Regions from separate parts of the Streptomyces sp. NPDC002795 genome, predicted to be linked through region 1. Evidence: predicted binding sites of a transcription regulator. Region 1 holds the regulator's gene; the other holds the start of a gene.

Region 1 (6,129 bases):
GCCCTCACCGCGCAGCTGGACCAGGTGCGTACCGCGCTCAACGAGCGCACCACGGACCTCCAGCGGCTGCAGGCCGAATACCAGAACTACCGGCGCCGTGTGGAGCGGGACCGCGTCACGGTCAAGGAGGTCGCTGTCGCGAACCTCCTGACCGAGCTGCTTCCCGTTCTCGACGACATCGGCCGTGCCCGGGAGCACGGCGAGCTCGTCGGCGGCTTCAAGTCGGTGGCCGAATCCCTGGAGACGGTCGCCGCGAAGATGGGCCTTCAGCAGTTCGGCAAGGAGGGCGAGCCCTTCGACCCGACCGTGCACGAGGCCCTGATGCACTCCTACGCGCCGGACGTCACGGAGACGACCTGCGTGGCGATCCTTCAGCCGGGTTACCGGATCGGCGAGCGCACCATCCGCCCCGCGCGGGTGGCCGTGGCCGAGCCGCAGCCGGGCGCGAAGGCGGACGAGGCAGCCGACAAGGATGCCGAGAAGGAGAACGGTGGCCCGGAAGAGGGCTGACGTCACACACACGGGTAAGGAGGGACGTCGAGGCCGATGAGCACCAAGGACTTCATCGAGAAGGACTACTACAAGGTCCTCGGCGTCCCCAAGGACGCCACCGACGCCGAGATCAAGAAGGCGTACCGCAAGCTCGCCCGCGAGAACCACCCCGACGCCAACAAGGGCAACGACAAGGCGGAGGAGCGCTTCAAGGAGATCTCCGAGGCGAACGACATCCTCGGTGACCCCAAGAAGCGCAAGGAGTACGACGAGGCGCGCGCCCTGTTCGGCAGCGGCGGGTTCCGACCGGGACCCGGCGGCGCCGGCGGCAACGGCTCGTTCAACTTCGACCTGGGCGACCTCTTCGGAGGCGGCGCCCAGGGCCAGGCGGGGCAGGGCGGCTTCGGCGGCGGCATCGGCGATGTGTTCGGTGGCCTGTTCAACCGGGGCGGCGCGGGCGCGGGTACGCGTACGCAGCCGCGCCGGGGCCAGGACATCGAGTCCGAGGTGACGCTCAGCTTCACCGAGGCGGTGGACGGGGCCACGGTCCCGCTGCGGATGTCCTCCCAGGCCCCCTGCAAGGCGTGCTCCGGCACCGGCGACGCGAACGGCACACCGCGCGTGTGCCCGACCTGCGTCGGTACGGGACAGGTCTCGCGGGGCGGCGGTGGCGGCTTCTCCCTCACCGACCCGTGCGTGGACTGCAAGGGCCGCGGCCTGATCGCCGAGACACCGTGCGATGCCTGCAAGGGCAGCGGGCGGGCGAAGTCCTCGCGCACCATGCAGGTCAGGATCCCCGCGGGGGTCTCCGACGGCCAGCGCATCCGGCTCCGCGGCAAGGGCGCACCCGGTGAACGGGGCGGCCCCGCGGGCGATCTGTACGTCGTCGTGCACGTCGACGCCCACCCGGTCTTCGGCCGCAAGGGCGACAACCTCACCGTCACCGTCCCGGTGACGTTCACCGAGGCGGCGCTCGGCGCCGAGGTCAAGGTGCCCACGCTCGGCGGCCCCGCCGTCACCCTGAAGCTGCCCGAGGGCACGCCGAACGGGCGGACGATGCGGGCCCGCGGCAAGGGTGCCGTCCGCAAGGACGGCACGCGCGGGGACCTGCTGGTGACCGTCGAGGTGGACGTCCCCAAGGACCTGTCGGAGGACGCCCGTTCGGCGCTCGAGTCGTACCGCAAGGCGACTGAGGACACCGACGTGCGGGCAGAACTGTTCAAGGCCGCGAAGGGAGCGTGAGTGTGATGGACGGGCAGCCCGGTCGTCGGAGAAGCAACCCGTACGAACTGACCGACGAGACGCCGGTGTACGTCATTTCGGTGGCGGCACAGCTGTCCGGCCTGCACCCACAGACCCTGCGCCAGTACGACCGGCTCGGCCTGGTCTCGCCCGACCGCACGGCCGGGCGAGGCAGGCGCTACTCGGCCCGCGACATCGAACTGCTCCGTGCGGTGCAGCAGTTGTCGCAGGCCGAGGGCATCAATCTGGCCGGCATCAAGCGCATCATCGAGCTGGAGAACCAGGTCGCCGCGCTGCAGTCCCGCGTGGCCGAGCTCTCCTCGGCAGTGGACAGCGCGGCCTCCGCGATCCAGCAGCGCGAGGCGGCGGTGCACGCCTCGTACCGCCGGGACCTGGTCCCGTACCAGGAGGTCCAGCAGACGAGCGCGCTGGTGGTGTGGCGGCCGAAGCGGTCGTCCGAGCAGTAGCCGGCACTCATGCGTGAAGGGCCCCGGAGGCGTTGTCTCCGGGGCCCTTTCGTATGCCGCAGGATGGAGCCATGACCGAGATCCGCACCCCCCGCCTCCTCCTGCGCCGCTGGCTGCCGGACGACGACCTCGCCCCGCTCGCCGAGATCCAGGCCGACCCGGCCGTGATGAGCCGCATCGGCGACGGCGCCCCGCGTTCCCTCGACGAGACCGCCGAGGACATCGAGCGCTGGGAGGAGGAGTGGGACGACGAGGGCTTCGGGGTCTTCGCCGTGGAACTCCTCGGCTCCGGCGAACTGGCGGGTGCCGTCGGCCTGTACGTTCCCGACGCCCCGCCGCAGGTGGCGGAGCAGATCGGCATCCAGTGGCGGCTCGCGCGACAGTTCTGGGGCCAGGGGTACGCCTCGGAGGCGGCGCAGGCCACGCTGGAGTTCGCGGTTCAGGACCGGGGCATCGACCGGGTCGTGGCGGTCACCGCGGAGAACGACACCTCTTCGGAGAAAGTTCTCCACAAGCTGGGGATGACGCCGCTGCCCGGCAGGGTGGAGGGTCACAGCCTGTACGCGATCGATCTGACGGAGTTCCAGGCCTGAGGATCCTGTGAAGGTCTTGGGTACCTTGCGAAGGTGTCCGGTATTCGCCGTCTTCGGCTTCATGTGAAGAAGTAATGGACCCGATTTCGTTGCGGTGTGGCTTCACCTCTTGACGGTCAATGGGCGGGCGAGTTGGCTTCGAGCCACCTCGGCCGCACCGTCGCGGCCACGTCAGGGAGGTATCCGCACATGAACACGCGTATGCGTTGCGCCGCCATGGCCGGCGCCGCATCCGTCCTGGTCGTCTCGCTCTCGGCCTGCGGTGGTGTGCTGCCGGGCGACGACAACGGACCCAGCGCGTCCACCACCAAGGGCAACGATGTCAAGATCGGTCTGCTGCTCCCGGAGAAGGAGACCGCCCGCTACGAGAAGTTCGACCACCCCATCTTCGAGCGTCAGGTGGCGAAGCTGACCGGCGGCCAGGGGGAGCTGGTCTACGCCAACGCCAAGGGGAACGCGGCGCTCCAGCGCGAGCAGATGCAGGAGATGATCGCCGCGAAGGTCGACACGGTCGTCGTCGACGCCGTGGACGCCAAGGACATCGCCCCGGCCGTGCGCAAGGCGAAGAACGCGGGGATCCACGTCATCGCGTACGACCGGCTCGCGCAGGGGCCCGTGGACGCCTATGTCGGCTTCGACAACGAGCTCGTCGGCCAGACCCAGGGCAAGGCGCTGATCTCCGCCCTCGGTGGCGCCAAGGCCACCAAGAGCGACAAGGTCGTGATGATCAACGGCTCGCCCAGCGACCCCAACGCCGCGCAGTTCAAGGCCGCCGCCCGCGCGGAGCTCGGCAACGCCGTGACCGTCGCGAAGTCGTACGACACCGAGGGCTGGAAGCCGTCCAACGCCAAGGCCAACATGGAGCAGGCCATCAACGCGCTCGGCGTGGACGACATCGCGGGCGTGTACGTCGCCAACGACGGGATGGCGGGCGGCGTGATCGCGGCCCTGAAGGAGGCCGGTGTCAGCGAGATGCCGCCGATCACCGGGCAGGACGCCGAACTCGCCGCCGTACAGCGGATCCTCGGCGGCGAGCAGTACATGAGCGTCTACAAGCCGTACCCCGACGAGGCGCAGACCGCCGCCGAGATGGCCGTACGGATCTCGCAGGGCCGCGACATCGAGTTCGAGGCGCTGGCGATGGACCGCACCGACAGCCCGACCGACAAGCAGATCAGGACGGCGAGCGTCAGCGTCGTCGCGCTCACCAAGGACAACATCAAGAGCACCGTCGTCAAGGACAAGATCTTCAAGTTGTCGCAGATCTGCACGCCGAGGTACGCACAGGCGTGCGCGGAGGCCGGATTGAAGTGACCGCCCGCACGCCCTAGTCCGCGTCCTCCAGGATGCCCGACTGGCCGATCAGATAGCCCAGTTGGGCCCTGCTGTCGCTGCCGAGCGTCGCCGCCAGCTTCGCGATGTGCACGCGGACCGTGCGGATGTTCATGCCGAGCCGCTCCGCGATCACCGCGTCCGTGTGGCCCTCGATGAGCAGCGTCGCGATCGTGCGCTGGCGCGTCGTCACGCCGTCCGCCGTCAGCTCCTCGACGGCCGCCTGCGGGAACATCGGCGTGGCCAGCTGCCACAGGCGCTCGAACGTCGTGGCCAGGTAGGTGATCAGCGCCGGGTGGCGGACCTCCAGGGCCACCGTGCGGTCCGGGTTCGCGGGGATGAAGGCGACCGTGCGGTCCAGCATGACGAGCCGCTCGGTGACCTCGTCGAGCGTGCGGACCTGGACGTCGCCGACGAGCTGCTCGTAGTGCGCCGTGACGGCGGGGGAGTGCCGGGCCGTGTGCTGGTACAGCGTGCGCATCCGGCCGCCGCCGCTGAGGAGGGCCTGCTCGCGGGGGAGCGCCGCGGCGAGCCCCCGCGGCGGCCGCCGGCCGCCCGGCTGGATGGTCAGCAGCTCAAGACAGGCCTCGCCCGCGGCCTCGTCGATCGCCTCGTTGATCCGCTGGAACCCCATCAGGACACGGAACATGGGCGTACTGGGCACCGAGGCGCGCTGCGTCTCCAGCGCGATCAGCGGCGCGAACTGGTCGGCGAGCCGCGAACTGCGCCGCCGCTGCCGGACGATCTCCTCCTCGTACGAACCGAGAAGACGCGGCAGCGCGACCGCCGGGGCCACCGGTCGCAGGGTCGTCGGATCGTCGTCGGCGGGCACGAGGAGGCCGAAGCGCAGCAGGCACGGCGCCGGTTCGGTGTCGCGCTTGTGGACGCGGCCCTCGCGCAGCGCACGGGCGTACAGCTCCGAGCCCTCCTGGCACAGCTCCTCCGCGCCGTGGCCATGGGGATCCACCTGGCGTCCGGTGTGCGGTTCGGCCGTCACGAATCCTGCTCCAGCATCCCGGACCGGGCGATCAGATAGCCGAGCTGGGCCCGGCTGCCGCTGCCGAGAGCCGCGGCGATCTTCGCTATGTGGGCGCGGCAGGTGCGCACGTTCATGCCGAGCCGACGGGCGATGGCCTCGTCGACATGCCCTTCGATGAGCAGTGTGGCGATGGAGCGCTGAACACCGGTGATCCCTTCGGGAGTCGACTCGTAGGAGACGTCTTCCTGCAGCGGGGTGGCACGCCGCCACATGTGGTCGAAGACATTGATCAGGTACTGGACGAGGCCGGGGTGGCGCAGTTCGAGCGCCATGCTGTTGCCGGCCTCGGCCGGGATGAACGCTACGTCGTGATCGCAGATGATGAGCCGCTCGATGAGTTCCTCGAGCGTCCTGATCTCTACCCTGGCACCCGCCATCTTGTCCATGTACGCGAAGGTGTTCTGGCTGTATCGGACCGTGTGCTGATACAGCGTGCGCATCGAGATGCCGCGCTCGATGAGGGGCCGGCTGCGCTCCAGGGCCTCGATCAGCAGATGCTCGCTGCGACCGCCGCCCGGCTGCACGGTCAGCACCTCCGTGCGGCTCTCCGCGATGGCCTTGTCGAGCGCCGCCTTGATCCGGCCGCCGCCTTCCAGCACCGTGATGGCGTGCGTCGTCGCGGGCATCTGGGCACTGATGGCCATGAACGGCTGGAAAGCGGCGGTGAGTTCGCCGGACAGCTCCCGCCGGTCGTGGATCTCCCGCTCTATGGGCTGTAACCGCTGGGACAGTACGACCGAGGGCGGAACCGGGCGGAGCCAGTCCGCGTCATCCGGATCCGGGTGCAGGAGCGCGAATTCCAGCAGGCAGGGAGCTGACTCGATCTCGGCGCGCGCGACACGGCCGGCGCTCAGCGCGCTGGCGTAAAGGCGCTCCCCCTCCGGGCACAGCTCAGTGACCGGATGAGGATGCGTCGCTTTTGAGCTGCTTCTAGGCAAATCTCCACCCCCCAGGGTCCTGAACG
Region 2 (6,129 bases), on a different contig from region 1:
AGGTGGTTGTTGATGACGATGCGGTTGTCGAACAGCAGCTTCACCGGGACCGCGCGCACGGACGTCGCCGTGGGGACCTCGATGGACTTGTTCATGTTCTTCGCGACGGCGGCGGCGGGGCCGCGCAGCGTCACGAGCTCGGGGCCGACAGGGGCCTCGGTCGTCACTTCTTCAGCCTTCTTCGGTACAGGGGTGGCGGCAGCGGCCGGCTTCGGCGCGGTGGGCGCGGCCGGAGTGGCGGGCTTCGCGGGGGCCGGAGCGGCAGCCTGTGCGGGAGCTGCGGCTGCGGGCTTCGCGGGCGCGGCGGGGGCCTGCGCTGCGGGTGCGGCCGGGGCCGCTGGCTTCTCGGCCGGCTTCGGGGTCGTCGCGGCCCCCGCGGCCGCGGCACCTGGCTTGTAGTCGGCGAAGAAGTCCCACCAGGCTCGGTCAACCGAATTCGGGTCCTGGAGGTACTGCTGATAGATCTCGTCGACGAGCCACTCGTTGGGTCCGAAGGCAGCGGCAGGGTTCTTACCCTGCCCGGCTTGGTCGGTCTCGGTGGAGATGCTCGAGTTACTGGGGGACTGTGGCGACACGGCGGTAACCGCCCTCTTCCGCTTCTCACAAGGTGATGGACAGCGGGAATAAAGGCTACGCCTCCATTCGCGGGACGTGCAGACCGGGCCGTGATCCGTCGCGTAAGTCACACCGGAAATCGCGTTTCGGGCCGTTGAATGGCGGGAAACAAGCGGGGTTTCGGTACGTTCGGATGCGCGCCCGGCGTGTTCTCGTACGCCCGGCGCGCTCTTGACCCGTGCCTGACCGAAACCCTACGTCAACTTGGTGTTCCGGGCTCTCCCGGAAGAGTGACCCTGATCCGGCAGCCGCGAGTGGATTCGGCCACCCGGATCTGCCCGCCGTGCAGTTCGACGGCCCAGCGGGCGATGGCGAGGCCGAGTCCGGTGCCGCCGTCGCCCTTGCCCTTCTGGCCGCCGCTGTCGGAGTCGCCCCGGTTGAAGCGCTCGAAGACCTTGTGCCACTCGGACTGCGGGATGCCGGGGCCCTCGTCGAGCACTTCGAGCTCCAGCGACTCGGGGTAGGGGCCGCGCCGGGCGAGCACGGTGACACGGCCGTGCTGCGGGGAGTGCTTCACCGCGTTGTCGATGAGGTTCGCGACGGCCTGGTGGATGCGCTCCGGGTCGGCGTGCGCCGTCAGCTCGGGGGGCGAGACGTCGAGGTGCAGATGGACGTCCGTACGCGTGTGGGTGCCGGAGCCCGAGGCGAGTCCCGCGCGCTGGGAGACCGCCATGTTGGCTTCCTTCAGGACGCCCGACAGGTACGGCCAGACCTCGAAGCGGCGCGTCTTGAGGGGCACGACGCCGTTGTCCAGGCGGGACAGGTCGAGCAGTGTGTCGACGAGGCGGCCGAGCCGCTCCGTCTGTTTGAGCGCCGTGCGCATCGTCTCGGGATCGGCGGCCATGACGCCGTCCACGACGTTCTCCAGGACCGCGCGCAGGCCCGCGATGGGCGTGCGCAGCTCGTGCGACACATTGGCCACGAGCTCTTTGCGCTGCTGGTCCTGGGCCGCCAGCTCGTCGGCCATGCGGTTGATGGTGACCGCGAGGTCACCGATCTCGTCGCGCCGGCCCGCGCCGCGGACCCGGCGCGAGTAGTCGCCGTTGGAGATGAACCGGGCGACCGTGTTCATCTCGTCGAGCGGAGCCGTCAGCGAGTGCGCCACGAACTGCGTGATCAGCAGCGTGGCGATGATGGAGAAGACGGTGATGAAGCGCAGCTCCGTCGCCGTGTACATCGCCACCATGAGCAGGCCCGTGGTGATGAAGACGGAGACGACGACGAGCGTGCCGAGCTTCGCCTTGACGGAGAAGGGGCGCAGACCGCCGGACGCCCACTGAGGGTTGAACGGCGGCCGGTGCGGCCGCCCGCCCGGTGTCCGGTTCCGGTCCGCACCGCTCACGGGTTCGGCGTCTCCAGTGCGTAGCCCACGCCGTGCACGGTACGGATGCGCTCCGCACCGATCTTCCGGCGCAGCGCCTTGATGTGGCTGTCGACGGTGCGGGTGCCCGAGGCGTCCGCCCAGTCCCACACCTCGGCGAGCAGCTGCTCACGGGAGAGGACCGCGCGCGGCGTGTTCGCCAGGCACACGAGAAGGTCGAACTCGGTCGGGGTGAGATGCACGTCCTCACTCCGCACCCGCACGCGACGCTGCGCGTGGTCGATCTCCAGCTCGCCGAGCCGCAGTATGCCGCTGCGCGGTGTCGTGGCGGCCAGCGCGGCCCGCTCGACCCGGCGCAGCAGCACGTGCACGCGCGCCGCCAGCTCCCGCATGGAGAACGGTTTGGTCATGTAGTCGTCGGCTCCCACACCGAGGCCAACCAGCATGTCCGTCTCGTCGTCGCGGGCCGTGAGCATCATGACCGGCACGGGACGCTGGGCCTGCACGCGGCGGCAGACCTCCAGGCCGTCGAAGCCGGGCAGCATGATGTCGAGGATCAGCAGGTCGGGCTGCCAGGCCTCGGCCGTGTCCACCGCCGCCGGGCCGTCCTGCGCGGTTTGCACGAGGAATCCCTCGGCACGCAGTCGGGCGGCGATGGCATCGACGATGGTCGGATCGTCCTCGACGACAAGGACCCGTCGCTGGGCTCCCTGAGTCGTCGTGGTGGTGTTGTGGGAGGTGTGTGTCTGCTCCATCGCCCCGCCCCTGAGTGCGCGCCGTCGTGACGCGCTTGACGCTTGAATGATCGGGTTTCGGACGTCAGCGTACGGGGAGTTACCGCCGGTCGGCTACGTGGGCCTCAGTGCGAGGTGCACCACGTCAGGGACGCCCCGGACAACCGGGATCTCTTCGGTGCGCACCGCCTGGAATCCGGCATTCCGCAAGGTTTCTTCAAAATTTGCTGACGGCTGTGCGGACCATACGGCGAGAACACCGCCCGGGTCGAGTCGATCCGCGCAGGCGGCGAGGCCGGCCGGTCCGTAAAGGGTGTCGTTGTCCTCGGTGACGGTCCAGTCGGGGCCGTTGTCGATGTCGAGGCAGAGCGCGTCATAGGTGTCCGTGGCCGTGTGCAGATGCCGTACGAGGTCGGCCTCGACGATGTCCGTACGAGGGTCGGCGAGGGCCTCGGCGGACAGCTCGCGCAGCGGGCCGCGCCGGTGCCAGTCGATGATCGCGGGCTCCCGCTCGACGACCGTGATGCCGCCCCAGCGCGGGTCCGCGGCCGCGTGCGCGAGGGAGAAGCCGACGCCGAGGCCGCCGATGAGGACGCGCGGCCTCTCGTGGGCGGGGAGGGCCGAGAGCGCCGCGTCGACGAGGCGGCGCTCGGAGCGGCCGTCCGAAGTGTCCATCAGGAACGTGCCGTTGGCGATGATCTGGAGCAGGTCGCCGTGACGGCGCAGGACCACCTCGCCGAAGGGGCCTTCGCGGCGATCGAGGACGACGGGTTGATCGGGGTGGAGCAGGGTCGTCATGGCCGCCATTGTGGCCGACGAGGTGGTGGGCGCGCGGGCATTTTCTGTGGTCCACGTCTCACATGGAACTCGTCACAGAGGGTGACCCGACTGCCGCGACAGTCGTGATCGCTGACAGCGAACGCCCGGGACGGAACATCTGGAGGCTCCCGAGCATTGAGCCCATGTAACTCAACTTGACTGCCAAAGGGGAGATCATGGCTTCGACGTCCACACCGCTCACCCTGCCCGTGCTGCCGCTCGACGACGAGGTCGTGCTGCCCGGAATGGTGGTGCCCCTGGACCTCAGCGACACCGACGTACGAGCCGCGGTGGAGGCCGCGCAGGCCGCCGCGCGTACTGGACCCAGCAAGCCGAGGGTGCTGCTTGTTCCACGCGTCGACGGGACGTACGCGAACACCGGTGTGCTCGGCACCGTCGAGCAGGTCGGCCGCCTCGCCGACGGCGACCCCGGCGCCCTGATCCGCGGCGTCGGCCGCGTGCGCATCGGCGCCGGCACGACCGGGCCGGGCGCCGCCCTGTGGGTGGAGGGCCTGACCGTCGAGGAGGAGGTTCCCGAGCCCCTGCCGGGCGCCGTCACCGAACTCGTCAAGGAGTACAAGGCCCTCGCCACGAACTGGCTGAAGAAGCGCGGCGCCTGGCAGGTCGTGGACCGCGTCCAGGCCATCGACGACGTGTCCGCGCTAGCCGACAACTCCGGCTACTCGCCGTTCCTCACCACCGCCCAGAAGGTCGAGCTGCTCGAAGCGGCCGACCCGGTGGAGCGCTTGAAGCTGGCGACCCAGCACCTGCGCGACCACCTCGCCGAACAGGACGTCGCGGAGAGCATCGCCAAGGACGTCCAGGAAGGCGTCGACAAGCAGCAGCGCGAGTTCCTGCTGCGGCGCCAGCTCGACGCCGTGCGCAAGGAACTGCGCGAGCTGAACGGTGACGCCAAGGACGCGGCCGAGGAGTCCGACGACTACCGGGTCCGCGTCGAGGCCGCCGACCTTCCGGAGACGGTGCGCGAGGCCGCGCTCAAGGAGGTCGAGAAGCTGGAGCGGGCGAGCGACCAGTCGCCCGAGGGGTCCTGGATCCGCACCTGGCTCGACACCGTCCTCGAACTCCCGTGGAACGAGCGGACCGAGGACAGTTACGACATCCAGGGCGCCCGCGCCGTCCTCGACGCCGAGCACGCGGGCCTGGACGACGTGAAGGAGCGGATCACCGAATACCTGGCCGTGCGCAAGCGCCGCGCGGACCGCGGCCTCGGTGTGGTCGGCGGGCGGCGCGGGGGCGCCGTTCTCGCGCTCGTCGGACCTCCCGGCGTCGGCAAGACCTCGCTCGGCGAGTCCGTGGCGCACTCCATGGGCCGTAAGTTCGTCCGCGTCGCCCTCGGCGGCGTACGGGACGAGGCGGAGATCCGCGGCCACCGGCGTACGTACGTGGGTGCCCTGCCGGGCCGCATCGTGCGCGCCATCAAGGAGGCCGGGTCGATGAACCCGGTGGTCCTCCTCGACGAGGTCGACAAGGTGGGCTCCGACTTCCGCGGGGACCCGGCCGCGGCGCTGCTCGAAGTCCTCGACCCGGCACAGAACCACACCTTCCGCGACCACTACCTGGAGGTGGAGCTGGACCTGAGCGACGTCGTCTTCCTGGCGACCGCGAACGTCCTGGAAGCCATCCCCGAGGCCCTGCTCGACCGCATGGAGCTGGTCCGCCTCGACGGCTACACCGAGGACGAGAAGGTCGTCATCGCCCGCGACCACCTGGTGCCGCGCCAGCTGGACCGCGCGGGGCTCGCGGCCGACGAGGTCACCATCGGCGACGACGCGCTGCGCAAGCTGGCGGGCGAGTACACGCGCGAGGCCGGCGTCCGCAATCTGGAGCGGTCCGTGACGCGGGTGCTCCGCAAGGTGGCCGCGCAGCACGAACTGGGCGAGCGGGAACTGCCGTTCACCGTCGGCGAGCGTGACCTGCGGGCCCTGATCGGTCGTCCGCACCACGTGCCCGAGTCGGCGCAGGACCCGGCCGAGCGGCGCACGTCCGTGCCGGGCGTCGCGACGGGGCTCGCGGTGACGGGTGCCGGGGGCGACGTGCTCTACGTGGAGGCGTCCCTCGCCGACCCGGAGACGGGCGCGGCGGGCCTGACCCTCACCGGTCAGCTCGGTGACGTCATGAAGGAGTCGGCGCAGATCGCGCTCTCCTTCCTCCGCTCGCACGGCGCGGAACTGGAGCTGCCCGTCGCCGACCTGAAGGAGCGCGGCGCGCACATCCACTTCCCGGCGGGCGCCGTCCCGAAGGACGGGCCGAGCGCGGGCGTCACGATGACGGCGGCGCTCGCGTCCCTGCTGAGCGGGCGGCTCGTCCGTACGGATGTGGCGATGACCGGTGAGGTGTCCCTGACCGGCCGCGTCCTGCCCATCGGCGGCGTCAAGCAGAAGCTGCTCGCGGCGCACCGGGCGGGCATCACCACGGTGATCATCCCGAAGCGGAACGAGGCGGACCTGGACGACGTCCCGGCCGAGGTCCTGGAGAAGCTGGAGGTGCACCCGGTGAACGATGTGCGACAGGTACTGGAGCTGGCGCTGGCGCCGGCGGATGTGGCGGTGCCGGTGGCGGCGTGACGGACGCCTCCCGGATACCGGACGGCCCGGCCCCCTGTGGGGGCCGGGCCGTCGG

Evidence for each region. The regulator HspR, encoded in region 1, represses chaperone genes until heat shock. The targets are predictions, from matches to a motif close to TTGAGNNNNNNNNNCTCAA.
Region 2: lon (endopeptidase La) is a predicted target of HspR. The motif match lies at 3,625-3,643, and genes of this name have one in related genera.

What each region holds. Positions count from the first base shown of each region.
Region 1 covers NZ_JBIAQB010000012.1:77,611-83,739, forward strand. The annotation lists gene grpE (nucleotide exchange factor GrpE) at 1-510, shown strand, start outside; gene dnaJ (molecular chaperone DnaJ) at 547-1,734, shown strand; gene ACFYWS_RS31655 (heat shock protein transcriptional repressor HspR) at 1,740-2,201, shown strand; gene ACFYWS_RS31660 (GNAT family N-acetyltransferase) at 2,273-2,794, shown strand; gene ACFYWS_RS31665 (sugar ABC transporter substrate-binding protein) at 2,984-4,108, shown strand; gene ACFYWS_RS31670 (LuxR C-terminal-related transcriptional regulator) at 4,122-5,123, opposite strand; gene ACFYWS_RS31675 (helix-turn-helix transcriptional regulator) at 5,120-6,103, opposite strand.
Region 2 covers NZ_JBIAQB010000002.1:4,289-10,417, reverse strand. The annotation lists gene ACFYWS_RS04565 (multifunctional oxoglutarate decarboxylase/oxoglutarate dehydrogenase thiamine pyrophosphate-binding subunit/dihydrolipoyllysine-residue succinyltransferase subunit) at 1-575, opposite strand, end outside; gene ACFYWS_RS04560 (ATP-binding protein) at 815-1,876, opposite strand; gene ACFYWS_RS04555 (response regulator transcription factor) at 1,954-2,691, opposite strand; gene ACFYWS_RS04550 (spermidine synthase) at 2,785-3,477, opposite strand; gene lon (endopeptidase La) at 3,666-6,074, shown strand.